Regions from separate parts of the Janthinobacterium sp. FW305-128 genome, predicted to be linked through region 2. Evidence: predicted binding sites of a transcription regulator. Region 2 holds the regulator's gene; the other holds the start of a gene.
What was found. The regulator FNR, encoded in region 2, switches genes on or off when oxygen is low (the NO sensors DNR and NnrR bind a similar motif). The targets are predictions, from matches to a motif close to TTGATNNNNATCAA.

Region 1: a site for FNR is predicted at 7,310-7,323, ahead of IGS60_RS19735 (universal stress protein). Genes of this name have one in related genera too.

Annotation. Positions count from the first base shown of each region.
Region 1 covers NZ_JACYMK010000009.1:215,338-229,683, forward strand. Annotated here, with positions in the region: gene IGS60_RS19695 (winged helix-turn-helix domain-containing protein) at 296-796, shown strand; gene IGS60_RS19700 (zinc-dependent peptidase) at 1,064-1,936, shown strand; gene IGS60_RS19705 (transporter substrate-binding domain-containing protein) at 2,047-2,877, shown strand; gene IGS60_RS19710 (amino acid ABC transporter permease) at 3,006-3,689, shown strand; gene IGS60_RS19715 (amino acid ABC transporter permease) at 3,689-4,381, shown strand; gene IGS60_RS19720 (amino acid ABC transporter ATP-binding protein) at 4,378-5,121, shown strand; gene IGS60_RS19725 (glycine zipper domain-containing protein) at 5,227-5,781, shown strand; gene IGS60_RS19730 (hypothetical protein) at 5,978-6,337, shown strand; gene IGS60_RS19735 (universal stress protein) at 6,359-7,225, opposite strand; gene phbB (acetoacetyl-CoA reductase) at 7,395-8,141, shown strand; gene IGS60_RS19745 (TraR/DksA family transcriptional regulator) at 8,310-8,690, opposite strand; gene IGS60_RS19750 (VOC family protein) at 8,799-9,215, opposite strand; gene IGS60_RS19755 (hypothetical protein) at 9,299-9,772, opposite strand; gene IGS60_RS19760 (hypothetical protein) at 9,757-10,575, opposite strand; gene otnI (2-oxo-tetronate isomerase) at 10,664-11,455, opposite strand; gene IGS60_RS19770 (DEAD/DEAH box helicase) at 11,700-13,070, opposite strand; gene IGS60_RS19775 (methyl-accepting chemotaxis protein) at 13,361-14,346, shown strand, end outside.
Region 2 covers NZ_JACYMK010000004.1:367,507-381,852, reverse strand. Annotated here, with positions in the region: gene hemN (oxygen-independent coproporphyrinogen III oxidase) at 1-1,126, shown strand, start outside; gene IGS60_RS11615 (sulfite exporter TauE/SafE family protein) at 1,136-1,906, shown strand; gene IGS60_RS11610 (heavy metal translocating P-type ATPase) at 1,929-4,358, shown strand; gene ccoS (cbb3-type cytochrome oxidase assembly protein CcoS) at 4,361-4,537, shown strand; gene ccoN (cytochrome-c oxidase, cbb3-type subunit I) at 4,766-6,193, shown strand; gene ccoO (cytochrome-c oxidase, cbb3-type subunit II) at 6,209-6,823, shown strand; gene IGS60_RS11590 (cbb3-type cytochrome c oxidase subunit 3) at 6,825-7,025, shown strand; gene ccoP (cytochrome-c oxidase, cbb3-type subunit III) at 7,018-7,938, shown strand; gene ccoG (cytochrome c oxidase accessory protein CcoG) at 7,943-9,325, shown strand; gene IGS60_RS11575 (FixH family protein) at 9,472-9,996, shown strand; gene fnr (fumarate/nitrate reduction transcriptional regulator Fnr) at 10,123-10,881, opposite strand; gene IGS60_RS11565 (response regulator) at 11,121-14,195, shown strand; gene IGS60_RS11560 (TOBE domain-containing protein) at 14,274-14,346, opposite strand, start outside.

The sequences.
Region 1 (14,346 bases), on a different contig from region 2:
TCAGCAAGGCAATATTTTTCACTTTCTTGCTTCTAATGTTCGTTAACGCACAGACCAGTGCGGAGCAGGATGGCATTCTGTGCCCAGACGCTCAGGATTCGTGGTGTTCTGGTATAAAAATTGCCAAGAACTTAACAATCCGGGCTACCGGCAATCGTTTAAAAGGAGTATTCAAATGCATGCAATGACTCAGTCTCACGTGAAGAGCGAATTAAAGGCAGCGCACCAGGAACTTCGTAGCCCCGAAAAAGGCTCGCAAATGGTCGAACGCGCAGCACCTATCCCCCCGGAACGCATGAATCCTATTTCCATGGCACCGATCGAGCGCGTGCGCTCGACGTCGGCCACCCTGCGCCGCATCGAAAACATGCAAAAACTGATCGGCGAATTGTCGCTGCACGAGATGCTGGCTGACGAAATCGCCTGGTTCCTCAAGTTTTCGCCATCGGGCGCCCGCAAATACATCCGCGACCTGCGTGAAGCGGGCGTGATCGAACTGGCCCGCTACATCGAAGGCACCGCCACCTACCTGGGCAAGGCAGTGTACCAGCTGACGCCGGATCCCGAGCGCGTGCGCGCCTTCCTGGCCGCCATCGTCCAGCCGAAACGCGAAGGCGCGCCACCGCGCAAGGACCGTCCCGGCTTGCGCGAGCAAAGCATGGCCGGCAGCGGCCGCCACTTCCACATCCTGGCCGATGACACGCATTACGCCATCCGCGTCAACCGCGGTCCCGTGACGCGCGATCCGCTGGTCGCCGCCCTGTTTGGCGCGCCACAGCAAAAATCGGCTGAATAAACCTTGCGCCTGGCAGGCCGCTTGACGGCCGGCAGGCGTGGTTTGTGGTTCGTATGATCAGACACATGTCGAAAGCCGGGTGACAACCCGGCTTTTGGCGTTGGGGCAAGCCCTTTGAGCTTGGCGGATTGAAAAGATATTAATCAACCCCATGTGGGCTGGACTGCTGCCCGCAACGCGCGGGTTCACTTGAAGGAGCTTGTCCTTGTCTGCCTACGCCGCCCTGTTATCGTTCCCGCCATTGCGCTGCCTGAAACGGGCCGCCGCATGAACCCGCTGCTATGGATCGCCCTCGTCACGGCCGCCATCGTCTTTTCATTATGGTTCCCCCGCTGGCGCTTGAAGCGGGCCCTGTCCAGGCCCTTGCCGCCCGAAGGCCTGGCCGTGTTGGAAAAGAATATCCCCGTGTATCCGCGCATGCCGGCCCCGCTGCAGCAGCAGTTGCGCCGTCTGGTCGTGCAATTCCTGTACCAGAAGAAATTCGTCGGTTGCGGCGGCCTGGAGATCACGGACGAGATGCGTTACACGATTGCCGGCCAGGCGTGTTTGCTGCTGCTCAATCGCCAGACCCAGGTGTATCCGGAACTCGACACCATCCTCGTGTATCCCACGGAATTCATCGTTACGCGCGATGAAGTGGGGCCGGGCGGCGTCGTCACGCCATCGGCCAATGGTTTATTGGGCGAATCCTGGGGCGATGGCCGCGTGGTGCTGGCCTGGGACCACGTGCAGCGCGGTGCGGCCGACTGGACCGATGGCCACAACGTCGTGCTGCATGAATTCGCCCACCAGCTCGACAGCGAATCGGGCGCCGCGAATGGCGCGCCCTACCTGCCCAGCGTGTCGAGCTACCGCAGCTGGGCCACCGTGTTGTCGCGCGACTTCGACAACCTGCGCCACGATGCCATCTATCAGCAGCACAGCGTGATGGACCACTACGGCGCCACGAATCCCGCCGAATTCTTTGCCGTGGCGACGGAAACCTTCTTTGAAAAGCCATACCAGATGGCCGAGCACCACGAAGAGCTGTACGCGCAATTCTTGCAGTACTACAAGGTCGATCCGCGTGACTGGATGGCGCCGCCCGTGGAAGCCGAACACATGGCCTCGCCGTTTCCCAATTACGCGCCCTACTGGTAGGCGGCAGCGCCTTACATGATTTACTCATAAGCAAGGCTGAAAAGATTCCTTTTTGGAAATAATAACGTTGCGGTCTAATGGCGGCATTCGTTATCCACCAGAGGAATCCCATGCAGACCCGCCTTCATTTCGCCGCGCTTCTTTTCACTTCCATCGCTTTCACGCAAGTGGCGCAAGCGGACCAGCTGGCCGCCATCAAGGCGAAGGGCGAACTGATCTGCGGTACCTTGGGCACGGACGAGCCGAACAGTTTCATCGATGCCAAGTCGCGCCAGCTGGTCGGCTATGAAGTGGACCTGTGCCGCGCCATCGCCCAGGGCCTGGGCGTCAAGCCCGTAATCAAGCAGCTGGCCGTGGCCGCCCGCATTCCCGAACTGCAGCAGGGCCGCATCGATATCCTGACGGCGTCCTTGACGCACAACAAGGAACGCGAAGCGCTCGTCGATTTTTCGCTGTCCACGTTTTACACGGGCCAGCGCGTGCTGGTCAAAAAAAGCAGCAATATCACGACGGTCGCTGGCCTGGCCGGCAAGAAAGTGCTGACCGTCAAGGGCGGCACGCAGGAACCGAATATCCGCAAGGCCGTGCCCGGCGTGGACGTGGTGACGTTCGAGACGGCGGGCCAGGCTTATCTGGGCTTGCAGCAAGGTAAGGGCGTTGGCTATGTCGACGATGAAGTCTCCTTGCTGAACAATTACGCCAAGCTGGGCGCCGCGCAAAACGATTACCTTGTGCTGCCGCAAAACATCAGTCAGGAAGTGTTTGCCTTCGGCATCCGCAAGGGCGAGACGGGCGTGAAAACAGCCGTCGACCAGGTGCTGCGCGGACTGGAAAAATCGGGCGAGGCGGAAAAACTGTTCTTCAAATGGTATGGCCCGACGAGCAACGTCAAGTTTCAAAAACGGACCTTCAAGATTGAGTCGGACAAGATTGACGCCTGAGCAAACCTACTGCGCGGCGCGCTTTGCGGCCTGCGATGCTCACCGTGCTCCAGCACGGTTGCGCTTCTCAGCCACAAATCACTGCCGCTCGCTACGGTTTTCTTAGGCATCAATGATATTTCACCATCATGTTCCAATTTGATCTGACCTTTTTGCTGTCCGGCGACTACCGCGACTGGTTGTTGTCCGGCTTGCTGCTGTCCTTGCAACTGATGGGCATCACCTTGCTCTTGTCTTTGCCGCTGGCCTGCGGCGTGGCCATGCTGCGGCTGGCCCCGTCGCGCCTGCTCAATGGCCTGGGCGCCGCGTATGTCGAGCTGATCCGCAACGTGCCCTTGCTGGCCCACTTCCTGTTCTGGTATTTCGGCGCGCCCGAATTGCTGCCCGATGCGTGGAAGGAGCGTTTGTATGCCGGCAATATCGAAGCCGCCAGCGCCGTCACGGCCCTGACTTTATATACGGCCGCCTACATGGCGGAAGACATCCGCAGCGGCATCCGCGTCATACCCGCCCAGCAATTCGAGGCGGGCCGGGCGCTGGGTTTCAGTTTTCTTGCCACCATGCGCCTGTGCATCTTGCCGCAGGCGCTGCGGCTGGCCGCGCCGCCGCTGCTGTCGCAAACCCTGACCCTGTGGCAAAACACCAGCATCGCCACCGTCATCGGCGTGGCCGAGCTGATGTACCAGACGCAGCGCGTGGAAGCGGCCTCGTTCCGCAGCGTCGATGCCTTCGTCTTCGCCAGCGCGGCCTACCTGGCCGTCTCGCTGCTGATCGCCGGCCTGGCGGCCTTGCTGCAAAAGAAGGTGTCCTGATGCTGGAACTCATCCATGATTACTGGCTGTATTTTCTCGTGGGCCGCTATCCCGAGGGGCCGCTGGGCGGGCTGGCGCTGACGGTCGTGCTGGCCAGCCTGGCGCTGTTGCTGAGCCTGCCGTTCGGCCTGCTGCTGGGCCTGGCGCGCCTGAGTCCCTGGCGGCTGCTGCGCTGGCCCGTCGCCGCGCTGATCCACGTGGTGCGGGGCATCCCCTTGCTGCTGGTGATTTTCTGGGCGTATTTCTTCCTGCCCAGCATCACGGGACATGAAAGCGGGCAATTCGGTACCATGCTGGCCGCCCTCGTCATCTTCGACGGCATTTATCTGGCGGAAATTGTGCGCGCCGGCGTGCAAGCCGTGCCGCGCGGGCAGGTGGAGGCGGCCCGCTCGCTGGGCCTGAATTATCTGGACAGCATGCGCTCGGTGGTGCTGCCGCAGGCGCTGCGCCACATGCTGCCCTCGCTGGTCAACCAGTTCGTCTCGACCATCAAGGAAACCTCTCTCGGGTACATCATCGGCCTGGCCGAGGTGTCGTTCATCGCTTCGCAAGTGAACGGCCTCGTGCTGACCAAGCCCGTGCAAGTGTATTTCCTGCTGGGCATGACGTATTTTGTCTTGTGTTTCAGCCTGTCGCGCGCCGCCTTCTGGCTCGAGCGGCGCCAGGCGCGTCTCCTGAAAGCGGCAGCATGATTACCTTTGACAACGTCAACAAATACTATGGCGACTATCACGCCTTGCGCGAGATCAATGAACACGTGGCCAAGGGCGAGGTGCTGGTCGTGTGCGGGCCGTCCGGCTCCGGCAAGTCGACCCTGATCCGCACCATCAACCGCCTGGAGCCGATCGCCTCAGGGCGCATCGCGGTGGCGGGCCAGGATATCCACGCGCCGGGGCTGGATGTGAATGCCTTCCGCTCGCATATCGGTTTTGTGTTCCAGCAATTCAACCTGTTTCCCCATTTATCCGTGCTGGACAATTGCGCGCTGGCGCCGCAGCGCTTGCGCGGCCTCACCCGGCGCGAAGCCGAGGAGCGCGCGCTGGCCCTGCTGGAGCGGGTGGGGCTGGCGCACAAGGCGCGCGCCATGCCGGCGGCCTTGTCGGGCGGGCAGCAGCAGCGGGTGGCGATTGCCCGCGCGCTGGCCATGCAGCCGCCGCTGATGCTGTTCGACGAGCCGACCAGCGCGCTGGACCCGGAAATGGTGGGCGAGGTGCTGCAAGTGATGCGCGACCTGGCGCATGGCGGCATGACGATGGTGTGCGTGACGCACGAGATGGGTTTCGCGCGCGAAGTGGCGGACCGCGTCTGGTTCATGGACCACGGGCAAGTGCTGGAACGGGCCACGCCCGACGAATTCTTTGCGCGGCCGCAACATGTGCGCGCACAGCAATTCCTGTCCGATATCCGCAGCCCATATGGGGCACCGGCCTGAGGATTTCTGGGCTGTGTGCGCAAGCGAACGGTCTGTTGGCGTTGTCCGGCGCACGCTATCGGAGTGGCGCACGGGGCGCCCGCAGCCGACCAGGAGGGCCGTATCATGTCACGCATCATCGCAGGTCATTTTCAGTTGCAGGAGCAGATAGACGCCGCGCGCGCCGCCCTGAACCAGGCGGGTTTTCCTGACAGCCGCATCAGCGCCTTCTTTGTCAACCAGCCGGGCCAGCATGATTTGCATGCGCTCGGCGGCGACCGCGACGTCTCGCCGGGCGCCAAGGAGACGCCGGAAGGCGTGGTCGAGGGCGTGGCCGTCGGTGCCGCCGTCGGTGCCGGCATCGGCGCGGCCACCACCCTGGCGACGGGGCCGCTGGGGCCGGTGGTGGGCGCGCTGGTGGGCGCCCATGTGGGCTCACTCTACAGTTTCAACAAGATGAAGGAGGCGGGCGAGCCCGAGAAACATGGCGAAAACCACCGCCAGCCCCGCCATCCGGGCATGCTGATCGCCGTGGCGCTGGGCGGCCTCGAAGAGCGCGAACGGGCGCTCGAGACACTGCACCGGCTGGGCGCCGAGCATATCGAGGAAGCGGAAGGCACGATCGCCAATGGCGACTGGCATGACTTCGATCCGCTCAGCATTCCCGTGCTGGTGGCGTGAATCGGCGCCTTTGTGGTGCCATATGCATAAATTCCGCGCTGCACGAAATTTAGGTATGATCCTTGTTAGTATGAGTAATTATTGGTAAACAATGCCGACAGGGATAGTTTCCGCGCGCCCGAAGTGACACTGGACCAAGGTGACTGCCCGTAGTACTTGCCTCGCATGCTAACGAGTATGGATAGGAGGGCGCGTCATGACACAGGCATGGTTCATTCTGACACGGGCCGATGGGCGCGACATCTGCGCGCCCTCACCGGCACAGCTGGCCGATGCGCTGGCCGAGGTGTACCGCGGCGGCGCCGTCACGCCGGATGGCAGCCCGGCCGCCGTCTTGTTGCGCTTTGGCTACGACGATGGCTTGATGTATCAGGTCGAAGTCGCTAGCGGAGGCGAAGTCACTTTCGAGGAATGGTCGGACCGCGATTGCGAAATCGCCCTGGCCAGTCCGCGCCACATGTCGGCCCTGCCGCAGGACGACGCGCTGCAGCTGTGGCAGTGGCTGGCGCAGCGCCAGGTGGCAAAGATCCGCAGCCAGCCCTGGCAGGGCGGCTAGCCCGACCGTTTTAGCAAAGGCCTAGTGCGCCATCAGCACGGGGATCGTCATGCTCTGCAGAATCGTGCGCGTGACGCCGCCCAGGATGGTTTCGCGCAGGCGCGAATGGCCATACGCTCCCATCACCAGCAAGTCGACCGACAGGTCGGCGGCCTGCGACAGCAGCGCCTCGCCGATATCGCCGCGCCGCACGCCACCCCCATCGAGCAAATGCAGCCGCGCTTCCACGCCGTGGCGCGCCAGGTAGTGCACCAGTTCCGCGCCCGGCTGTTCGCCGTGCTCGGCCGCATGCACCTTGGCGTCGAAGATGGCCACGTGGACTTGCCCGGCCCGCTGCAGCAGGGGCAGGGCGGCGGTCACGGCGCGGCTCGCTTCCTTGCTGGCGTTCCAGGAAATGAGCACATTGCGCGCCGCTGCCGGCGGCGCCAGCAGGGGCAGCGGCGGCGCATACGGCACGATCAGCACGGGCCGGCCCGAATGCAGCAGCACATAGGCGGGAAAGTCGCGCATCACGGACGGCGATTTATCCTTGGCATTGTATTGGCTGATGACGACCAGGTCCGCATAGCGGGCCAGCAGGCTGATGCCGCCCGCCGCTTCGTCGTCGACGACGCGCTGTTCGAACGAGGCGACGCCTGCCGCGCGCACCTGTTGCTCGAAACCGTCGAGGGCGCGCGTGGCGCGGTCGCGCAGGAAATTCAGATGCAAGCTCAGGTTCGGGTCCGCATCGAGGTCGGGCTGGTGCTGGTACAGCAGGCGCGACACGCCCGTCAGCGCCACGCCCGTCAGGTGGCCGCCGCACGCCTGGGCGATGCTGGCCGCCGCTTCGATGCGGGCGGCGCGCCCGGCGCTGTCGTCGATGTGGAGCAATACGGTCTTGTACGTCATGGCCTGTCCTCTCGCTGTGCAGTAGCGGCCATTCTGGCACAGTCCGGGGCGCCGGCCGCGCACGACTGCATCCAGGCTGGGCACTTGATCTGGCGCAAGGCTGGCAATAAAAACTGCTCCTACACTTGATGCCACGCAGAACAACCATAACAAGCGGGGAGAGACAGTCATGAAGGAACAAAAGGTAGCGCTGGTCACGGGCGGCATGGGCGGCCTGGGCACGGCCTTGTGCCGGCGCCTGCATGCGGCGGGCTTTGCCGTCGTGGCGGCGCATACGCCGGGCAACACGCGGGTGGAAAGCTGGCTCGACGAGCAGCAGGCGCAGCAGTATTATTTTCACCCGCTGGCCCTCGACGTGACGGACTTTGCTGCCTGCAGCGAAGCCGTCGGCAAGGTGCTGGCGCAGTTCGGCCGCATCGATGTGCTGGTCAATAACGCCGGCATCACGCGCGACCAGAGCATGCGCAAGATGGAGTTGCCGCACTGGTCCGAGGTGATGCGGACCAATCTCGACAGCCTGTTCAACATGAGCAAGCAGGTGCTGGAACCCATGCTGGAAAAGAAATGGGGACGCATCATCAATATCTCGTCCGTCAATGGCCAGAAGGGCGCGTTTGGCCAGTGCAACTACGCGGCCGCCAAGGCCGGTGTGCATGGCTTCAGCAAGGCGCTGGCACTGGAAGTGGCGCGCCACGGCATCACCGTCAACACCGTGTCGCCCGGCTACCTGCGCACGCAGATGGTGACGGCCGTGCCGGCCGATATCCTGGAAACGAAGATCCTGCCGCAAATCCCCCTGGGCCGCCTGGGCGAGCCGGACGAGGTGGCGGCCCTGGTCGCTTACCTGGCGTCCGACGAGGCGGCATTCGTCACGGGGGCAAACATCGCCATCAATGGCGGACAGCACATGAGTTAAGCAAGCGTACAGCTTGCATAGAGGCAATGGCAGTAGAGGAGACCCATCCACCCAGCCGGCGCATAGACGCTGGCGGAGGACGGCAGGCAGCATGGTAATTACGCTGGAAAACAGGGGGCAGGGCAGCGATGCCTTGCCCTTTGTTGTCGTGCCGCCGTTAAGCTAGGGTCATGGTATGGCGCGCCGTGCCTTTTCCAGCCGGGTCTGGCAATCGATGCACAGGCGCGCTTCGGGGCGGGCGTTCAGGCGCGACAGGCCGATGGCTTCGCCGCAGTTGTCGCACAGGCCGTAGCTGCCGTCGGCAAACTTCGCCAGCGCGTGCTTGATGATGGCCAGTTGCGCCTGATTGTGCTCGGCCGCTTCGCTGACGAGGGCGTTCAAGGTGCGCACGCTGGCGTTGTCGGCCGGCGAGGCTTCGATTTCATTGAGCAGCGAGGCGCGCGCGTCCGCTTCGGCCGCTTCGTTCTCTATCTGTTCCAGCAACGCCAGCTTGCGTTGCTCCAGCACGCCTTGCAGGCGCTGTAGCTGGTCTTGCGGCAATCCATTCATGGCTGTCCCCGATAGGAGTCTCTCCTCTATGGTAGTCCAGGATGGGCGCTTCTGCTTGCGCTACTACCCGCGCCGCGTTTGACGCGGCGCAGGCAGGCGCGGGCCGTTCTATGCTGGCTCTTTCAGGCAGTTTACCATCCAGGCCACGCCGAACTGGTCTTTCAGCATGCCGAAGCGTTTGGCCCAAAACGTTTCTTCCATGGGCATCTGGATGGCGCCGTCACGCGCCAGCGCGGCGAAGGCCCGTTCCGCCTCCTCCGGCGTGTCGACGGTCAGGCAGATCGAGCTGCCGCTCATGCCCTTGGCGCCCTCGTCGCAGCCGCCGTCCGAGCCCATCAGCATGGTGGGACCCAGCTGCACGGAGCCGTGCATGATCTTGTCATACCAGTCTTCCTTGACTTGCTCCTGCATCGGCGTGCCGCGATACGGCATCAGGCACAGGTCTGTGCCATGCAGGTGCTGCCGGTAGTATTCCAGCGCTTGCGCGCAGTTTCCATTGAATTGCAAATACGGTTCGATACGCATGTTGGTCTCCTCTGGCAATCGCCCCGCAGGCACGATTGCCAGGCGGGGACGTCCCAGTATAGGCGCTCGCCGGCCGATTTCAATCAGTCCGGCGCCATCTCTTGCAGCCGCTCACGCACCTTGCCCAGGGTGCTGAGGATGCGCTCGGGATTGCCGGCCAGGACGGCACTGCCCAGATGTAACAAACTCGTCGACAGGCTGATCCAGTGCCGCACATCGTCGTTGCGGGCGATGCGCAGGCGCACCGTGTCGAGCAGGCCGCTGAGCTGGCGCTGCGCCGTTTCCAGGCCCATTACCGTATGGCCGGCAGCATCGGCATACAGCTGGTTGGCTTGCTGGCGCAAGGCTACTTCCAGGGCGAAGACGGCTTGTGCCTGGCTGTGGCTAATGCCGTTTTCTCCCTGGCTGGCGCGCTTGCGGATGGCGCGCATGACGGCGCCGTGCAAGGTGACGGCCGCCTGCGACAGGCTGTCGGCCAGTTGCTCGACGCGCATGGCGCTGCTGAGAGCCGCTTCGCGGCGTTCGCTGCCGCTGCTCCTGCCTACCGATCCGTCCATCTTGCCTCCGTGGTGGTGAGGGCGGCGGCCAGCTGTGCGTGGTCGCGCGCCAGTGCCGCCAGTTGCCGGCGCGCCAGCGTGTGGCGCAGGCCAAGCAGCCGGTATTCTTCGGTTTTGCTTTGCTGCATGGTTTTCGCCAGCACGGCCAGCAGGCGCTGCTGCGGCGTGTCAGCAAACGCGATTTCCACGTCGAGCAAGCCGAGCACCATGTCGCGCTCGTTGTCGCCGCTTTTGTCGTACAGCGCCAGCAAGCTGTCGAGCGCGGCCAGCAGGGCTTGCAGCGGCGCGTCGCCGTCGTGCAGCACTTGCGCCAGGTGCGCCTGCTGGCTGGCCGCGCCGCCCAGGCGCGACAGTTGCTGCAGCAACAGGGTGTAGGCGCTGACATGACGGTCGTCGATGCCGCTGCCGGGCCAGGCGCGGATGGCGGCGCCGGCGCCGGCCAGTTCCGGCTGCACGTCGTACGCATCGGCATTCGCCAGCCGGCCCAGCGCCTGCAGATACAGGCGCACGGCCTGCGCCAGGCGCGCGACGTCCGCTTGCGCGGCGCGGCGCTGCGCATCGAGCAGGCGCTCGCGCGCGTCTTCGGCGGGCGACAGATAGGGGCGGGCGCGCTGGTAGCTGTCCACGTGGCGCTGCGACAGTTCGCCGAAGGCCGTCAAGGCATCGGTGCCGGCGGCCAGGGCGCGCACTTGCGCCAGGTCGGTGCGCGCACTGGCGCAGCCGCACAGCACGACGGCCAGGAAGAGGCTCAGGTACAGGTTGAGGCAATAGGCGCGGCGATGGCGGGCGGGCAGGGTGGACACGTCACCTCTCGACAGGAAATACTGTATGGAAAGGTATTGTCGTGCCGGCCTGCGCTGCCCGCCTTGTGCGGGCGCAAGCGCGCTGCGATCAGGCGCCCGTCGTGCCCGTCAATTGTTCGCGCCAGCCCAGTCCGGCCACGGTGTCGCTGGCGGGACGGTATTCGCAGCCGACCCAGCCCACGTAGCCGACCTGGTCGAGCAGCTTGAACAGGTGGCGGTAATTGATCTCGCCCGTGCCCGGTTCGTGGCGGCCCGGCGTGTCGGCGATCTGGATGTGGCGGATCAGGGGCAGCAGGGCGCGGATAGTGTTGCTCAGCTCGCCCTCCATGCGCTGCATGTGATAAATGTCGTACTGCAGGAAGATATTGCTGCGCTGGCAGTCGGCGATGACGTCGGCCGCCTGCTGACTATGGTTCAGAAAGTAACCGGGCATGTCAAAGCGGTTGATCGGCTCGATCAGCACGTTGATGCCGTGCGGACGGCAGGCGTCGGCCGCAAATTGCAGGTTGCCGATCAGGCTTTGCCGCGCACGCTCCAGGCTCATGCCGGGCGGCACGATGCCGGACATGCAGTGCAGCTGTTTCGCCCCCAGCGCCAGCGCATAGTTGAGCGCCAGCTGCACATTCGTGCGAAATTCCTCGCCCCGGCGCGGGTCGCAGGCGATGCCCCGTTCGCCGTGCTCCCAGTCGCCGGGCGGAAAGTTGAACACGGCCAGCTGCAGATGGTGGCGTTCCAGCCGCATGGCGATCTGCCGCGCCTCGACGGCATAGGGAAACAGAAACTCGACGGCATCGAAGCCCGCTTCCCTGGCGGCGGCAAAGCGGTCGAGGAAAGGCAGTTCGGTAAACATCATGCTGAGGTTGGCAGCGAAGTTCGGCATGGCGGCACGCAGGTGAGGAAGATGGATACTATCCTAGCCCAAATTGCCAATCAGTGGCGTGCATGAAAAAACCGTTCCAGAAGCGAGTCCTGGAACGGTTTTTGTCGTCTTTTTAACAAAGACAAACGCCGCCTGAAAGCGTAGCGAGCGGGAGTGATATTGCGTCGAGTAGCGCAGCCGTACTGGAGTACGGCGAGCAACGCAAACGCAATAGCGCCCCGCCCAATAGCTTTCAGGCCGCGTTTTAGCGGCCGCGGCCGCCGGAGCGATGGTTGGCGGCCGAACGCGGCGCATTGCCCGAACGGTTGCCGCCGCCACCGCCGCCCGATGGGCCGGCGCTGCGTGGCTTGGCGCCGCTGCCGCCCGTTTTCACGCGCACCACGGCGCCGGCTGGCGCGCGGCTGTTGTTGCGGTGGCCGCCGGTGCCGCTGCGCAATTGCACAGGCTGGGCGCGGGCGTTCAGGTCCGGCTCGAAGCCCGGGATGACTTCGCGCGGCAGGGTTTGCTTGATCAGCTTTTCGATGTCTTTCAACATTTCGTGCTCGTCCACGCAGACCAGCGACACGGCTTCGCCCTTGGCGCCGGCACGGCCCGTGCGGCCGATACGGTGCACATAGTCTTCCGGAATGTTCGGCAAGTCGTAGTTGACGACGTGCGGCAACTGGTCGATATCGATACCGCGCGCGGCGATGTCGGTGGCGACCAGCACTTGCAGGGTGCCATCTTTAAATTCCGACAGGGCGCGCGTGCGCGCCGACTGGCTCTTGTTGCCGTGGATGGCCAGGGCGCCGATGCCGTCCGCGCCCAGCTGCTCGACCAGTTTATTCGCGCCATGCTTGGTGCGCGTAAAGACCAGCACTTGCGTCCAGTTGTTCGACTTGATCAGGTAGGACAGCATCGGGTGCTTCTTGTCGCGGTCGACGGGATGGATCTTTTGCTTGATCACTTCCACGGTCGAATTGCGGCGCGCCACTTCGATCATGGCCGGCTTGTTCAGCAAGCCGTCGGCCAGGGCCTTGATCTCTTCCGAGAACGTGGCCGAGAACAGCAGGTTCTGGCGTTTCGGCGGCAGCACGGCCAGCACTTTCTTGATGTCGCGGATGAAGCCCATGTCGAGCATGCGGTCGGCTTCGTCCAGGATCAGGATTTCCACTTTCGACAGGTCGACGGTGCCCTGACCCATGTGGTCGAGCAAACGGCCAGGCGTGGCGACGAGAATGTCGACGCCATGCTTGAGCTGCTTGATTTGCGGGTTGATGCCGACGCCGCCGAAGATCACGGTGGAGTTCAGCTTGGTGTACTTGCTGTAGGCGCGCACGCTTTCCTCGACCTGCGCGGCGAGTTCGCGCGTCGGTGCCAGGATCAGGGCGCGGATCGGACGCGTCGAGGTGTTGCTGGTGATGGCAGCGCCATTCGTGTCGGTCGACAGGCGGTGCAGCACGGGCAGGGTAAAGCCGGCCGTCTTGCCGGTACCGGTTTGTGCACCGGCCAGCAAGTCGCCGCCAGCGAGCACGGCGGGAATCGCCTGCGACTGGATCGGGGTCGGCACGGTGTAGCCGTGTTCGGTAACGGCACGTACGATAGCGTCGGACAATCCGAGGGAGGAAAAGGACATGGTAACTTTATTGTGAGATCGGCCTGTCGCCATCGTGGGGCGCCAGTCGCAGGCAATCAGATTAGGGGTCGAAAGACAGCGGCAAGGGGACTGGTCATATGTGCCGCACACGCGAAGTATAACAGCATGGCAAAAAACCGCCGAGTTTGTTTAAAGTATGCAATACCACAGGTAAAAGAAATACATGGCCACGGTGCGCCTTTGCATGCCGTTTTTCATTATTATTGCCTGTAGCACTCCATCTGCGGGACTCGCCGTGGCGCCGGAGTGTTCACTCCCGGAGGACTATCATGCGTATTGCCGATCTTCGCATCGCCACCCGCCTGTACGGCGGTTTTGCCACCATTGTCCTGTTGCTGGCCGCCCTGGTCACCGTCGCCACATTGAACGTCTCGCGGCTGGCCGACGCCAATGCCATCAATACCCACACTTACCAGGTACTCGCTGAAAACAGCGCGATCCTGGAAAGCCTGATCAATATGGAAACGGGGCAGCGCGGCTATGTGATCACGGGTGCGGAGGCCTCGCTGGAACCGTACAAGGCGGGGCAGGCTGCGTTCGGCGCGCACCTGGACAAGGCGCGCGCCCTGACCAGCGACAATCCTGCCCAGCAGGAGCGCCTGGCGAAGCTCGATGCCGCCAAGCAAGCCTGGCTGGCCGGCGCGCTCGAACCCGTGATCGCCATGCGGCGCGCCGTGGCGCAGGGCACGGCGGCCATCGAGCCCGTGCTGGCGCTGGAAAAGGAGGGCCGGGGCAAGCAGGGCATGGATGCCATGCGCGCATTGCTGGGCGAGATCAGCCAGGCGGAAACGGTGCTGCTGGCGCAGCGTTCGGAAGCGGCGGCGGCCTTGCAGGCGCGCACGCACTGGACCTTGCTGGGCGGCGGCGCGGCGGCGCTGATCCTGGCCGCCCTGATCGCCTGGTGGCTGGCGCGCAACATCAGCGGGCCGCTGCGTTCAGCCATCGACGTGGCCAGGCAGGTGGCGCAGGGCGATCTGACGGTACAGGTGGAAGTGCGCTCGAAGGACGAGACGGGTGAACTGATGCAGGCATTGAAGGAGATGACGGCCAGCCTGCTGCGCATCGTCACCGAGGTGCGCGGCGGCACGCAGGCCATCGCCACGGCCTCGCGCCAGATCGCTTCGGGTAATCTCGACCTGTCGGCGCGCACGGAACAGCAGGCCAGTTCGCTGGAAGAGACGGCCTCGTCGATGGAAGAACTGACCAGCACGGTACAGCAGAACGCGCAGAATGCCCATGAAGCCAACGGCCTGGC
Region 2 (14,346 bases):
CATGCAGGGCAAGCTGTTTGCCGGCATGAACCAGATCGAGCAATTGCACTTCGGCGGCGGCACGCCCACCTACCTGAGCGAAAAGCAGATGGACGAACTGATGGCGCACCTGCGCCAGCATTTCGAGTTCGCGTCCGATGAAGACGGCGAATATTCGATCGAGATCGACCCGCGCACCGTGTCGCGCGAGCGCGTGTTTTCCCTGCGCGCGCAAGGCTTTAATCGCATCAGCCTGGGCGTGCAGGATTTCGACGCGGACGTGCAAAAAGCCGTCAACCGCATCCAGCCGGAAGCGGAAACGGTGGCCATCATGCAAGCGGCGCGCGACGCCGGTTTCCGCTCGATCAGCATCGACCTGATCTACGGCCTGCCCAAGCAAAACCTGGACACGATGACGGAAACCTTGCGCAAGGTGATCAACGCCAGCCCCGACCGCATCGCCCTGTACCACTACGCGCACATGCCGCACCTGTTCAAGCCGCAGCGCCGCATCCTCGACGCCGACATGCCCGACAGCGCCACCAAGCTGGCCATGCTGGGCCTGTGCATCGCGCGCCTGACCGCCGCCGGCTATGTCTACATCGGCATGGACCATTTCGCCAAGCCGACGGACGACCTGGCCGTGGCGCAGCGCCAGGGCCGCTTGCACCGCAATTTCCAGGGCTATTCCACGCGCGCGGAAGCGGACCTGATCGCCTGCGGCGTGTCGGCCATCAGTTCCGTCGGCGCCGTCTACAGCCAGAATGAAAAGACGCTCGACGCGTACTATGAAAAGCTCGACGAAGGCGTGCTGCCGATCGCGCGCGGCATCAAGCTCGATACGGACGATTTATTACGCCGTATCATCATCCAGATGCTGATGTGCAATTTCGAATTGTCGATCGCCACCATCGAGCAGGCGCACCCCGTGAAATTCCGCAGCTACTTCGCCACGGAACTGGAAAAGCTGCGCGAACTGGCGCGTGGCGGCTTGCTCGTCATCGAGGAAGACTGGCTGACGGTGACGCCGAAAGGGCGCTTGCTGATCCGCAATATCTGCATGGTTTTCGACCGCTACCTGACCATGGCGCGCGCCAACGCGGCGCCGGACGCGGTGCAGCCGCTGCGCTACTCGAAAACGGTGTAACACCGCCCGATGGACGCCCTCAGCCTCGTGCCCATGTTCCTGGTCGGCCTGGCCGGCAGCGTGCACTGCATCGGCATGTGCGGCGGCATCGTGGGCGCCCTGTCGATCAGCGGCGGTGCCGCTCCCGCGCCAGCGCGCCCGGTGATCGCCATCGCCGTGGCGCGCCCGGCATTGCAGACAACCGTGCAGGCCAATGTGCTGCGCGTGCTGGCCTACAACGGCGGGCGCATAGGCAGCTACATGCTGGCCGGCGCCCTGGCCGGCAGCCTTGCCGGCGCGGGCATGCTGCACATGGCGTCACTGCAAGTGGCCGGCTACTGGCTGGCCAACCTGATGCTGGTGGCGTTGGGCCTGTACCTGATGGATGCCTGGCGCGGCCTGGCCCGCCTGGAAGCGGCGGGCAACGTCGTCTGGCGCCGCGTGCGCCCCCTGCTGAAACCGCTGATGCCCATGGATACCCCTCTAAAAGCGCTGGCCGTGGGCGGCCTGTGGGGCTGGGTGCCGTGCGGCATGGTCTACAGCGCGCTGCTGACGGCCATGATGCAAGGCTCGGCCCTGAGCGGCGCGGCCACGATGGCCGCCTTCGGCCTGGGCACCCTGCCCACGTTGCTGGGCATGGGCTTGCTGGGCACGCGCCTGCGCGCACAGATGCAGCGCCGCCCCGTGCGCATCGCCAGCGGCTTGCTGGTGCTGGGCTTTGGCTTGCTGGGCCTGCTGCGCGCCGCGAATGGCGTCTCGCTGGGCTGGCTCGACGCCCTGTGCGTCACGGGCCATCCATGAAAAGACGCATGAAAACAAACTTATGAATGCAGTTTTACAACCCTCCGCCTGCTTCCATTGCGGCTTGCCCGTGCCCAGCGGCTCCAACTGGCTCGTCACCATCGACGACGTGCCGCGCGCCATGTGCTGCCCCGGCTGCGAAGCGGTGGCGCAAACCATCGTCGACATCGGCCAGAGCGCCTACTACCGCGACCGCGACGAATACGCCGTCAACGCGGCTGACGCCACCATGGTGCCGCCCGAACTGCGTTTGTACAGCAATGACGACGCGCAATTCGCGCGCGACGCCAGCAGCTGCGAAGCGACCCTGTCCGTCGAGGGCATCCGCTGCGCCGCCTGCGTCTGGCTGATCGAACGTCAATTGACGCGCCTGCCCGGCGTGCAGGCGGCCAGCCTGAACGTCGCCACGGAGCGCCTGTACGTGCGCTGGAGCCGCGCGCAGTGCGAGCCGGGCGACATCCTGCAAGCCGTGCGGCAAGTCGGTTACACGGCCTATCCGTATGACGCCGTGCGCCATGGCGAACGCCTGCAAAAAGCCAGCAAGACGCTGGGCCGCCAGCTGTTCGTGGCCGGCCTGTCGATGATGCAGGTGATGATGTACGTGGCACCCGCCTACCTGGCGGCCGAAGACGGCACGCTGGACGACAATATGGCCAGCCTGATGCGCTGGGCCAGCCTGCTCTTGACCCTGCCCGCCATCTGCTATTCGGCCATGCCGTTTTTCCAGGGCGCCTGGGCCAGCCTGCGCGCGCGCACCCTGGGCATGGACGTGCCCGTGGCGCTGGGCATCCTGGCAGCGTTCTTCGGCAGCGTGGTGGCGACGTTTACGGGCCGCGGCGAGGTGTATTACGACTCGGCCACGATGTTCATCTTCCTGCTGCTGTGCAGCCGCTATTTCGAGCTGCAGGCGCGCCGCAAGGCCGCCTCGGCCCTCGAGCGCTTGCAGCACGCCTTGCCCGCGTCCGCCTCGCTGATGGCGGGCTTTCCCGACAACCGCGCCACCACCCTGGTGCCGGCCGGCAGCCTGGCCGTCGGTGACATCATCCTGGTCAAGCCGGGCGAGGCGATCGCCGCCGACAGCGTCATCATCGAAGGCACGAGCGCGCTCGATTTATCGCTGCTGACGGGCGAGAGCGCGGCGCAGCGCCGCAAACTGGGCGAGCGGGTGCCGGGCGGGGCCATCAACGCCAGCGCGGCACTGATCTTGCGCGTACTGAAACCGGCGCGCGAAAGCACCTTGTCCGACCTGTTGAAGCTGATCGAGCGGGCCGGCAGCGGCAAGCCGCAGATCGCGCAGTGGGCCGACAAGGTCGCCGCCTGGTTCGTGCTGGGCCTGCTGCTGTTTGCCGTCGCCGTGTTCGCCTTCTGGAGCTGGCACGACCCGTCGCAGGCGTGGCCCGTGGCCATCGCCGTGCTGGTCGTGTCGTGCCCGTGCGCGCTGTCTCTCGCCACGCCGACGGCGCTGGCGGCCGCCACCGACAGCCTGCTGCGGCGCGGCGTGCTGATCGTCCAGCCGCACGTGCTGGAAACCCTGCACCGCGCCACCCACATCGTCTTCGACAAGACGGGGACATTGACCCTGGGCCGGCCCGTGCTGAAACAGATCGAGGGCCTGGACGGCATGACGGAAGACGACTGTCTGCAGGTGGCCGCCGCGCTGGAGGCGGGCAGCGCCCATCCGCTGGCACAGGCGATCCTGGCAGCAGCGGGAGAAACACCGCGCACGCATGCGGAAAACCTGCAGGAAGTGCAGGGCCAGGGCCTCGAAGGCATCGTCGACGGCGTGCGCTACCGCCTGGGCAATGCGGCCTTTGTCGCCGCCATCGCGGGTCCGCCGCTGGGTGACACGGCCGTCGGCATGCAGGGCATGACGCCGCTGTACCTGGGCACGCAGGGGCGCTGGCTGACGCGTTTCCTGCTCAGCGACGCGCTGCGCCCGGAAGCGCGCGACGTGGTCGCGTATTTCCACCGGCACGGCAAGCAAGTCGTGCTGCTGAGCGGTGACCAGGAAGCGCTGACGCAAAGCGTGGCGGCGGAGCTGGGCATCGCCACGGCCTGCGGCGAATGCCTGCCCGATGAAAAGCTCGATTTCGTGCAGCAATTGCAGGCGACGGGCGCCGTGGTGGCGATGGTGGGCGACGGCATCAACGACGCCGCCGTGCTGAGCGGTGCCGACGTGTCCTTCGCCATGGGCTCCGGCGCCGCGCTGGCGCAAGCGCATGCGGACACGGTGCTGCTGTCGAGCCAATTGGTGTCCGTGCTCGACACGGCCAAGACGGCCGCGCGCAGCATGCGCATCATCCGCGAGAACCTGGGCTGGGCCACGCTGTACAATCTGACGGCCATCCCGGCCGCCGCGCTGGGCTTTTTAAACCCCTGGCTGTCCGGCGTCGGCATGGCTGCCAGCTCGGCGGTCGTCATCGCCAACGCCCTGCGCCTGCGGAAAGCCTGAACATGGAAGCACTGTATCTCCTCATCCCCCTGAGCGTCGTGGTCGTCTTCATCGCCCTGTGGGTGTATTTCACGGCCTCGGACAGCGGCCAGTTCGACGACCTCGTCGGACCGGGCCTGCGCGTGCTGCAGGACGACGATACGACGGTCAAGCCGGCGCCCGGCGAACCGCATCCCTGACCTCACCGCCCGGCCGGCGTCCCGCACGCCATGGCCGGCGCGTCTGCTCCACATGCCCTTTTTGCAGGGATCTTGTACGGCTTTTTTGATCGAAATATCACTTTATTTCGATGCCAGTTCGCTACGCTTATTTCATCCGGGGAATTTTGATCCACATCAAAGTTTTTTCGCGGTCAAACACTTACTCTCTGGCCACCATCATAAATAGTAATTCCAGGGAGAGTCTTTGTGGATCAATCGCTGAACTATAACTACAAGATCGTGAAGCAATTCGCGGTCGCTACTGTGGTATGGGGCATCATCGGCATGCTGGTTGGCGTTATCATCGCCGCTCAGCTGGCCTGGCCTGCCCTGAACCTCGACATACCATGGCTGACATACGGACGCTTGCGTCCGCTGCACACGAATGCGGTGATTTTCGCCTTCGGCATCTGCGGCCTGTTCGCCACCTCGTACTACGTCGTGCAACGCACCTGCCAGGTGCGCCTGTTTTCCGACAAACTGGCCGCCTTTACCTTCTGGGGTTGGCAAGCGGTAATCCTGTGCGCGGTCGTCAGCCTGCCCATGGGCCTGACCCGCGGCAAGGAATACGCCGAGCTGGAATGGCCTATCGCCATCCTCATCGCCGTCGTCTGGATCGCCTACGCCATCGTCTTCTTCGGCACCCTGATCAAGCGCAAGGTCAAGCACATCTACGTGGCCAACTGGTTCTTCGGCGCCTACATCCTGGCCGTGACGATTTTGCACGTGGTCAATGGCGCCGTCATGCCAGCCTCGTTCACCAAGTCGTATTCCGCGTATGCGGGCGTGCAGGACGCCATGATCCAGTGGTGGTACGGCCATAACGCGGTGGGCTTCATCCTGACCGCCGGCTACCTGGGCATGGTCTACTACTTCATCCCGAAACAGGCCGAGCGCCCCGTGTACTCGTACCGTTTGTCGATCGTCCACTTCTGGGCGCTGATCTTCACCTACATGTGGGCGGGCCCGCATCACCTGCACTACACGGCATTGCCTGACTGGACGCAATCGATCGGCATGGTCTTCTCGCTGGTCCTGCTGGCACCAAGCTGGGGCGGCATGATCAACGGCATCATGACCCTGTCGGGCGCCTGGCACAAGCTGCGCACCGATCCGATCCTGAAATTCATGATCGTCTCGCTGTCGTTCTACGGCATCGCCACCTTCGAAGGTCCGATGATGTCGATCAAGACCATCAACTCGCTGTCGCACTACACCGACTGGACCGTTGCCCACGTGCATGCGGGCGCCCTGGGCTGGGTGGGCTTCATCACCATGGGTTCGATCTACTACCTGCTGCCGCGCCTGGCGGGCCGCACGCAGATGCACAGCACGCGCCTGGTCGACGTGCACTTCTGGGTGGCCACCATCGGCATCGTGCTGTACATCGCCGCAATGTGGATCGCCGGCGTGATGCAGGGCCTGATGTGGCGCGCGGTCAATCCGGACGGCACCCTGACCTACACCTTTGTCGAGAGCGTGAAAGCAACGTATCCGTACTACGTGGTGCGCGTGGCCGGCGGCCTGCTGTACCTGTCGGGTATGTGCATCATGGGCTACAACACCTGGATGACTCTGCGCGGCAGCAAACTCCCCGTCGCCCGCATTCCGGAACTGAACGCGGCGCACGCCTGATAGGAGCGAAAGCAAATGAAATTTTCACATGCATGGATTGAGAAAAACCCCTGGCTGCTGATCGCCCTGGTCACGGTGGTGATCAGCATCGGCGGCGCCGTCGAGATCGTCCCCCTGTTCTTCCAGAAGAGCACGACGGAGCCCGTCGCCGGACTGAAGCCGTATTCGCCGCTGCGCCTGGCGGGCCGCGACATTTACGTGCGCGAAGGCTGCTACAACTGCCATTCGCAGATGGTGCGTCCGCTGCGCGCGGAAACGGAACGCTATGGCCACTATTCGGTCGCCGGCGAGTTCGTCTACGACCGTCCGTTCCAGTGGGGTTCCAAGCGCACGGGGCCGGACCTGGCCCGCGTGGGTGCCCGCTACAGCGACGAATGGCACCGCACGCACTTGAACAACCCGCGCGACGTGGTGCCCGAGTCGAACATGCCGGCCTACCCATGGCTGGCGAAGACCAAGCTGGTGCCTGACGACATCATGCCGAAGATGCGCGCCCTGAAACGCCTGGGCCAGCCGTACAGCGACGAAGAGATCGCCGCCGGCCCCGCGCAGCTGCAGGACAAGACGGAAGAAGACGCCCTGGTCGCCTATCTGCAAGGCCTCGGTACATTAATCAAAACAAGGAATTAGCATGGCAATCGAAAACCTGTTTGACAGCGCCAGCAGCGTCATGACGGTGGTTTCCTTTATGACATTCGTGGGCATCCTGTGGTGGACGTTCAGCCGCAGCAATGGCGACTTCGACGCGGCGGCACGCCTGCCGTTCGCCGACGAGGCGCTCGACTATCCGGCCGATGCCGCGCCGGCACAAGGGGAGCGCAACCATGGCTGACTTTACCAATGGCTTCTGGAATATCTACATCGTCGTGCTGTCCCTGCTGGGCATCATCGGCTGCGGCGTGCTGCTGTACTCGCAGTCGAAAGTGAAAGTGGCCGCCGGCGCCCCCGCCGACGGCACCACGGGCCACGTGTGGGACGAGGACTTGAAGGAACTCAATACGCCGATGCCGCGCTGGTGGATGTGGCTGTTCTACATCACCATCGTCTTCGCGCTGGCCTACCTGTTCCTGTACCCGGGCCTGGGCACCTACGCCGGCAGCCTGGGCTGGAAATCGACGGGCCAGTACGAGGAAGAGCTGAAGAAGGCGGAAGCCGACTACGGCCCCCTGTTCAACAAGTACCTGAGCCAGGACTTGAAGACGGTGGCCGCCGATCCGCAGGCGCAAGCGATCGGCCAGCGTCTGTTCCTGACCTACTGCGCGCAATGCCACGGTTCGGATGCCCGCGGCAACAAGGGCTTCCCCAACCTGACGGACAAGGACTGGCTGTATGGCGGTGATCCCGACATCATCAAGACCACCATCATGCACGGCCGCAATGGGCAGATGCCGCCGATGGGCGCCGCGCTCGGTTCCGAAAAAGATGTCGAGAACGTGGCCCATTACGTGCTGAGTCTGTCCGGTTCCACGTCGGACCCCGTCAAGTCCGTGCTGGGCAAGGCCAAGTTCGGCGCCTGCATGGCCTGTCACGGCGCCGATGCGAAGGGCAACCAGATGCTCGGCGCGCCTAACCTGACGGACAAGATCTGGCTGTACGGCGGCAGCGCCGATACCATCATGGAAACCGTGCGCAAGGGTCGCAACAACACCATGCCGGCCTTCAGCGACTTCCTCGGCGAATCCAAGGTACACGTGCTGTCGGCGTATGTCTGGAGCCTGTCGAATCCCCAGACGCCCGTGAAATGATGTAATGGAACCTCAAGTCATCAAGATGTATGCGGCCCGCGAGCAAATCTACCCTCGCGAGGCCAAAGGACGCTACGCTACCTGGCGATGGGTATGCGTATGGCTTACCCAGCTCGCGTTCTACGGCTTGCCGTGGTTGACCTGGAATGGCAGGCAAGCCCTGCTGTTCGATTTGACCACGCGCAAGTTCTACATTTTCGGCGTCGTGCTGTGGCCCCAGGATTTCATCTATCTGGCGGCCCTGCTGATCATCTGTGCGTATTTGTTATTCCTCGTCACGGCCATTGCCGGGCGGGTGTGGTGCGGGTTTTCTTGCCCGCAAACGGTATACACGGAAATCTTCCTGTGGGTCGAACGCCGCATCGAGGGCACGCGCAGCGCGCGCATGGCCCTCGACAAGCAGGGCCCCTCCGTGCGCAAGGCGTTCAAGAAGACGGCCAAGCACCTGGTATGGGGCGCCATCGCCCTGTGGACGGGCTTTACCTTTGTCGGCTACTTCACGCCGATCAAGGAACTGGCGCGCGAAGTGACCACCCTCAATTTCGGTCCCTGGGAATGGTTCTGGGTCTTGTTCTACAGTCTGGCAACCTACGGCAACGCGGGCTGGCTGCGCGAGCAGGTGTGCAAATACATGTGCCCCTACGCGCGCTTCCAGAGCGCCATGTTCGACCAGGACACCCTGATCATCACCTACGATGCCAAGCGCGGCGAACCACGCGGCGCCATGAGCAAGAAGGCCGGCAACAACGACAAGCTGGGCGACTGCATCGATTGCACCCTGTGCGTGCAGGTGTGTCCGACCGGTATCGATATCCGCAACGGTCTGCAGTATGAATGCATCGGCTGCGCCGCCTGCGTCGATGCCTGCAATACGGTGATGGACAAGGTCGAGCGGCCGCGTGGCCTGATACGCTACAGCACCGACCATGCGATGGAAAACAACTTCAATTCGAAGCAGATCCGCCAGCGCGCCATGCGCCCGCGCGTGCTGATCTACACGTCCATCCTGGCCCTGATCATCATCGCCGTGTGTACGTCGCTGGCCCTGCGCACGCCCCTGAAAATGGACGTGATCCGCGACCGCGGTTCGATGGGACGCGAGGTGGAAGACGGCATGATCGAAAACGTCTATCGTCTGCAGATCATGAACACCTCGGAGCAAAGCCAGCATTTCAAAATCAGCGCTTCCGGCTTGCCGGGTCTGACCTTGCTGACGCGCGACGAAGTGACCTTGCAGCCGACGGAAACGCTGGGCTGGCCGATCCGCCTGCGCGTGCCGCACGGCGTCGGCGAGAAGGGCTCGAACAAGATTGCGATCGAATTGCACTCGCTGGACGACCCGTCGCTGCATGTGCGCGAAAGCGCGGTGTTCATCGTGCCGCGGTGATGTTGATTTGGGGTCGGCCCCTCCGGGTCCGACCCCGTTATTTCGCCGTAGGGGTATCATCAATCATGCGTTAGGGTCACTTGATTTTCAACCCGGAAGCAAAAGCTGGAGTCGGACCCAAAGGGTCCGCCCCCAAGGAGAACACAATGTCCGACAGTCTGAAACTGCAACCTCCCGTTGCCCCGTGGTACAAGCATCGCTGGCCATGGCTGCTGATGATCGGTCCCGGCCTGTCCGTGGTCGTCGGCAGCTTCATGGGCTATATCGCGTTTACGCAGCCCGACGCGCTGGTGGTGGGCGACTATTACAAGCAGGGCAAGGCGATCAACCAGGATTTGAAGCGCGACACGATCGCCAGCGACCTGGCCATGGACACGACCCTGTCGTATGACGTCGCTGCAGCGCGCCTGAGCGGCTCCGTGCACAGCTTCGGCAAGGCGTACCAGGGGCCTTTGCAGCTGCACCTGGCGCATGCGACCCTGCCGGAAAAGGATATCAAGCTGCTGGTGCAGCCCGATGCGGCCGGCAATTTTTCCGTGGCGCTGCCGATGCTCGAGCGCAGCCGCTGGCAAGTGCTGGTGGAAAACGACAAACGCGAGTGGCGCCTGTCCGGCATCTGGACCTGGCCCGTGCAACGCAGCATCGCGCTGCATGCGGATGAAGAGTTATAACGTACAGCGCCGGGAAAAAACCGTAGCGAGCGGCAGTGATTTGTGGCTGAGAAGCACAGCTGTGCTATAGCACAGCGAGCATCGCAGGCCGCAAAGCACGACGCGCAGTAGGTTTTGACGGTGCTGTTACTTGCAGACGTCGGTGCCGGCTGTAATGGCTTTCAGCTTGGCCGGCTGCAAGATCTCGATCTCGCGGTTGGAGACGCGCAGCCAGCCTTCCTTCTTGAATTTCGACAATAAACGGCTGACGCTTTCGATGGTCAGGCCCAAGTAGTTGCCGATTTCCTCGCGCGACATGCGCAACTGAAATTTGCTGGCCGAATAGCCGCGCGCTTCATAGCGCGACGCCAGGTTGACGATAAAGGCGGCAAAACGCTGCGTCGCCTGCATATTGCCCAGCAACAGCATGACACTTTGCTCGCGCGTGATTTCCTGGCTCATCATGCGGTGGAAATGGCGCAGCAGGGTCGGCATATTACCCAGCAATTGTTCCAGGCTGGAAAACGGGATTTCACACACTTCGCTGTCTTCCAGCGCCACCGCATTACAGTGGTGGCGGTCGGCGCTGATGGCGTCCATGCCCAGCAGTTCGCCCGCCATCTGGAAACCCGTCACCTGCTCTTCGCCGCCCGGATTGATCTGGTAGGTCTTGAAGTGGCCCAGACGGATCGCATACAGGTTCTGGAACGAGTCGCCGATGCGGAACAGCGAAGCGCCGCGCACGATCTTGCGGCGGCGGCCAATGATCTGGTCCAGTCTGTCCATGTCGCCCACGTCGAGGCCCATCGGCAGACACAATTGATGCATGCTGCAGGTCGAGCATCGCGCACGCAACGCTTCCACGGTCACTGTGGGCGAGGTTGGAGTGAGTAGCGCTTCAGTCATGTCGGTACCTTTTAGAAAATGCAACAACAAGTTTACTGCATACAGGGTTGCCGTGTGCCAATTTCACCGCAATTTCGCTGAATAAACTACGTTCCGACTTTAATTATATGGCAACATCGTCAAAAGCCCATGCGGAGAGGGCAATTTGCGTGGCGGCGCTTGCCAAGCTGGGGTATTGATAGGAAAATTCCTGACAGCATTATCTGCCGCCTGTGCCGCCCGGTACTGAAAAGGAAATCATGAAGCCTCTCGGCATCAAAGCAAAAGTCGCGCTGGCCACCAGCCTGACCTCGATCGCCATGATCGCGCTGGTCACCATGATCCAGGTGCAGCACATGCGCGACGATTTCACCAAGGTACTGTTGAGCCAGCAGTCGTCCCTGATCAGCCGCACCGCCGCCGAGCTCGACGACAAGCTGGGCATGCTGCTGCAGATCGTCACCCTGACGGCACGGCAGCAGCCGCCGGAACTGATCACCCAGCCCGCCCAACTGCGCGACTACTATTCGCGCCGCTCGATGCTGGTGCTGTTCGACGACGTGCTGGTGCTCGACGCGCACGGCGCCGTCGTGGCCGACATGCCGGAAGTGGCGGGGCGCGCCGGCATCAACGTCGCCGAGCGCGAGTATTTCCAGACCGTGCTGCGCACGCGCCAGCCCATGATCACCGAGCCGATGCTGGGCAAATCGAGCGGCATGCCCATCGTGCAGATGGTCGCGCCCGTGCTGGGCGCCGATGGCCAGGTGGCCGGCGTGGTGATCGGCGTGCTGCGCCTGTACAAGGATAACCTGCTGGGGAGGTTGCGCTCGGAAAAGATCGGCAAGAGCGGCTATTACTTCGTCCTCACGCGCGGCGCCGTGCCGCGCTATGTGCTGCATCCCGACACCAGCCGTTTGCTGCAGCCGCGCCTGCCGAACGCCAACCTGACGACCACCCGGCTGCTGAAGGACGATGGCGAAGGCACCATGGTCAGCACCAACAGCCGCGGCATCACGGCCGTCAACAGCTTCAAGCGCCTGAAATCCGTAAATTGGCTGCTGGCCGCCTCGCTGCCCCTCGACGACGCCTTCGAACCGTTCGACGGCGTGCTGTACCGGCTGGTGCTGTGGAGCATCCTCGCCTCGCTGCTGGCCGCAGCCGTGCTGGGCTGGGTCACCGTGCGCCTGCTCTCGCCGCTGGTGCGCCTGCGCGACACCCTGCAGGCGCTGCGCACCAGCGGCAGCCGTTTCACTCCCGTGCCCGTGCAGCAGCGCGACGAGATCGGCGAGCTGACGGAAGCGTTCAACGGCCTGATGAGCGAGCGCGACCGCTTGCAGCAGGAGCTCGAATCGCGCGCGGCGGAGCTGGAACAGGAGCGCGACCGGGCCGAGGCGGCCAACCGCGCGAAGAGCGATTTCGTGGCGAACATGAGCCATGAAATCCGCACGCCCCTCAATGCCGTGCTGGGCATGGTGTATTTGCTGGGCAATACCAAGCTCGATACGGAACAGCGCAAGTATCTGACCATGGTGCGCGTGGCGGGCCAGTCGCTGCTGGGCATCCTCAACGACGTGCTCGATTATTCGAAGATCGAGGCACGCCGCATGGAATTGTCGCCCGTCGAATTCGACCTCGACGAAGTCATGAACACGCTGGCCACGACGATGACGATGAATGCGGGCGAAAAGGAACTGGAGCTGGCGATTGCCGTCGAACCCGACGTGCCGCGCCGCCTCATGGGCGACGCCCAGCGCCTGCAGCAAATCCTCGTCAACCTGGCTGGCAACGCCATCAAGTTTACCGAGAGCGGCGAAGTGGTGGTGGCCGTCAGCCTGGCCGAGAAGGACAACGGCCGTGCCTGGCTGCGCTTCGAAGTGCGCGACACGGGCATCGGCATGACGGAACTGCAGCAACAGCAGCTGTTTGCCGCGTTTTCGCAGGGCGACCAGAGCATCACGCGGCGCTTCGGCGGCACGGGCCTGGGCCTGGCCATCAGCAAACAGCTGATCCACATGATGGGCGGCGACATCGCCGTCGCCAGCAGCGAAGGCAAGGGCAGCCGCTTCTGGTTCAGCGTGCCGTTCGAGATGCTGGCGCAGCCGGCCGAAACGCGGCGCACGCCGACCCTGGGCCAGCTGCGCCTGCTGGTGGCCGACGACAACCGCACCACGCGCGAACTGATCGTCAAGCTGATCGAGGCGTGGGGCTGGCTGGCCGACGAAGTGGACTCCGGCTTTGCCGCTATCGAACTGTACCGCGAGCGCCTGGCGCAGCAGCAGCCGTACGACGTGGTGCTGGCCGACTGGCACATGCCCGTGATGGACGGCCTGGCCACGGCCAAGGCCATCCGCCAGGCAGCCAGCGGCCAGCGCCAGCCCATCGTGGTGATGGTCAACGCCTTCGCCCGCAACCACCTGGAGGAAATCTCCAGCGCGGCCGAGGCCGACGTCGTGCTGATGAAGCCGATCACGGGCTCGAGCCTGTTCGACGCCCTGCACCAGGCGCTGATTACCAAGCACGACGGCGGCGAGCAGCGCATGCTGCAACAGCCGCTGGGCACGGAACTGGCCGGCGTGCATTTCCTGCTGGTGGAAGACAACCATTTGAACCAGGCCGTGGCGCGCGGCATCCTCGAACACATGGGCGCCACCCTCGACGTGGTGGGCGACGGCTTGCAGGCCGTGGAACGGCTGCGCACGGAAGCGCTGCGCTACGACATCGTGCTGATGGACATGCAGATGCCCGTCATGGACGGCTTCAGCGCCACCCACATCATCCGCACGGAACTACGCTTGAGCCTGCCCGTGATCGCCATGACGGCCGGCGTGCTGGCGTCCGAGCGCGAGCGCTGCATGACGGCCGGCATCAGCGATTTCATCGCCAAGCCCGTGGTGGTGGAAGAGATGATGGAAGTGATCCTGCGCCACCTGCCCAAGCGCCCGCCAGTGCAGACGGCGGGGCCGGCGCCCGTCGCCGATGAGGAAGTGTTTTCCATGGCGCCGCTGATGCGCGTGATGGGGCGCGACGCGAAAGGGCGCGGCGTGCTGCGGCGCATGGTGGAAGACGCGCTGAACAAGGGCATGACGCCCATGCGCGATGCCGAAACAGCATTGCAGGCAGGCCGCCACAGCGACGTGGCGCGCATCCTGCACAGCGTGCGCGGCTCCGTCGGCACCCTGGGCACGAAACGCCTGATCCGCACCGCGTTCGCCACCGAGGAAGCCATCGATGCGGGCCGCCTCGACGAGGTGCCGGCGCTGCTGGCGCAGACGGCGCAGGAACTGGAGCAGGCGCTGGCGGCGGCGGCCGATTGGTTGTCCAGGCTGAAGGATTAAGCCTGCAACGTAAAACTGGGGTCAGACCCCAGAACCTTGTCGGATTACGCGCTTGCGCGCTAATCCGACCTACCCCATTTACGCTGGCACGCCCAGAATTACGCTGGACGCCTTGAAAATCGCCGTCACCTTGCTGCCGATCTCGATGCCC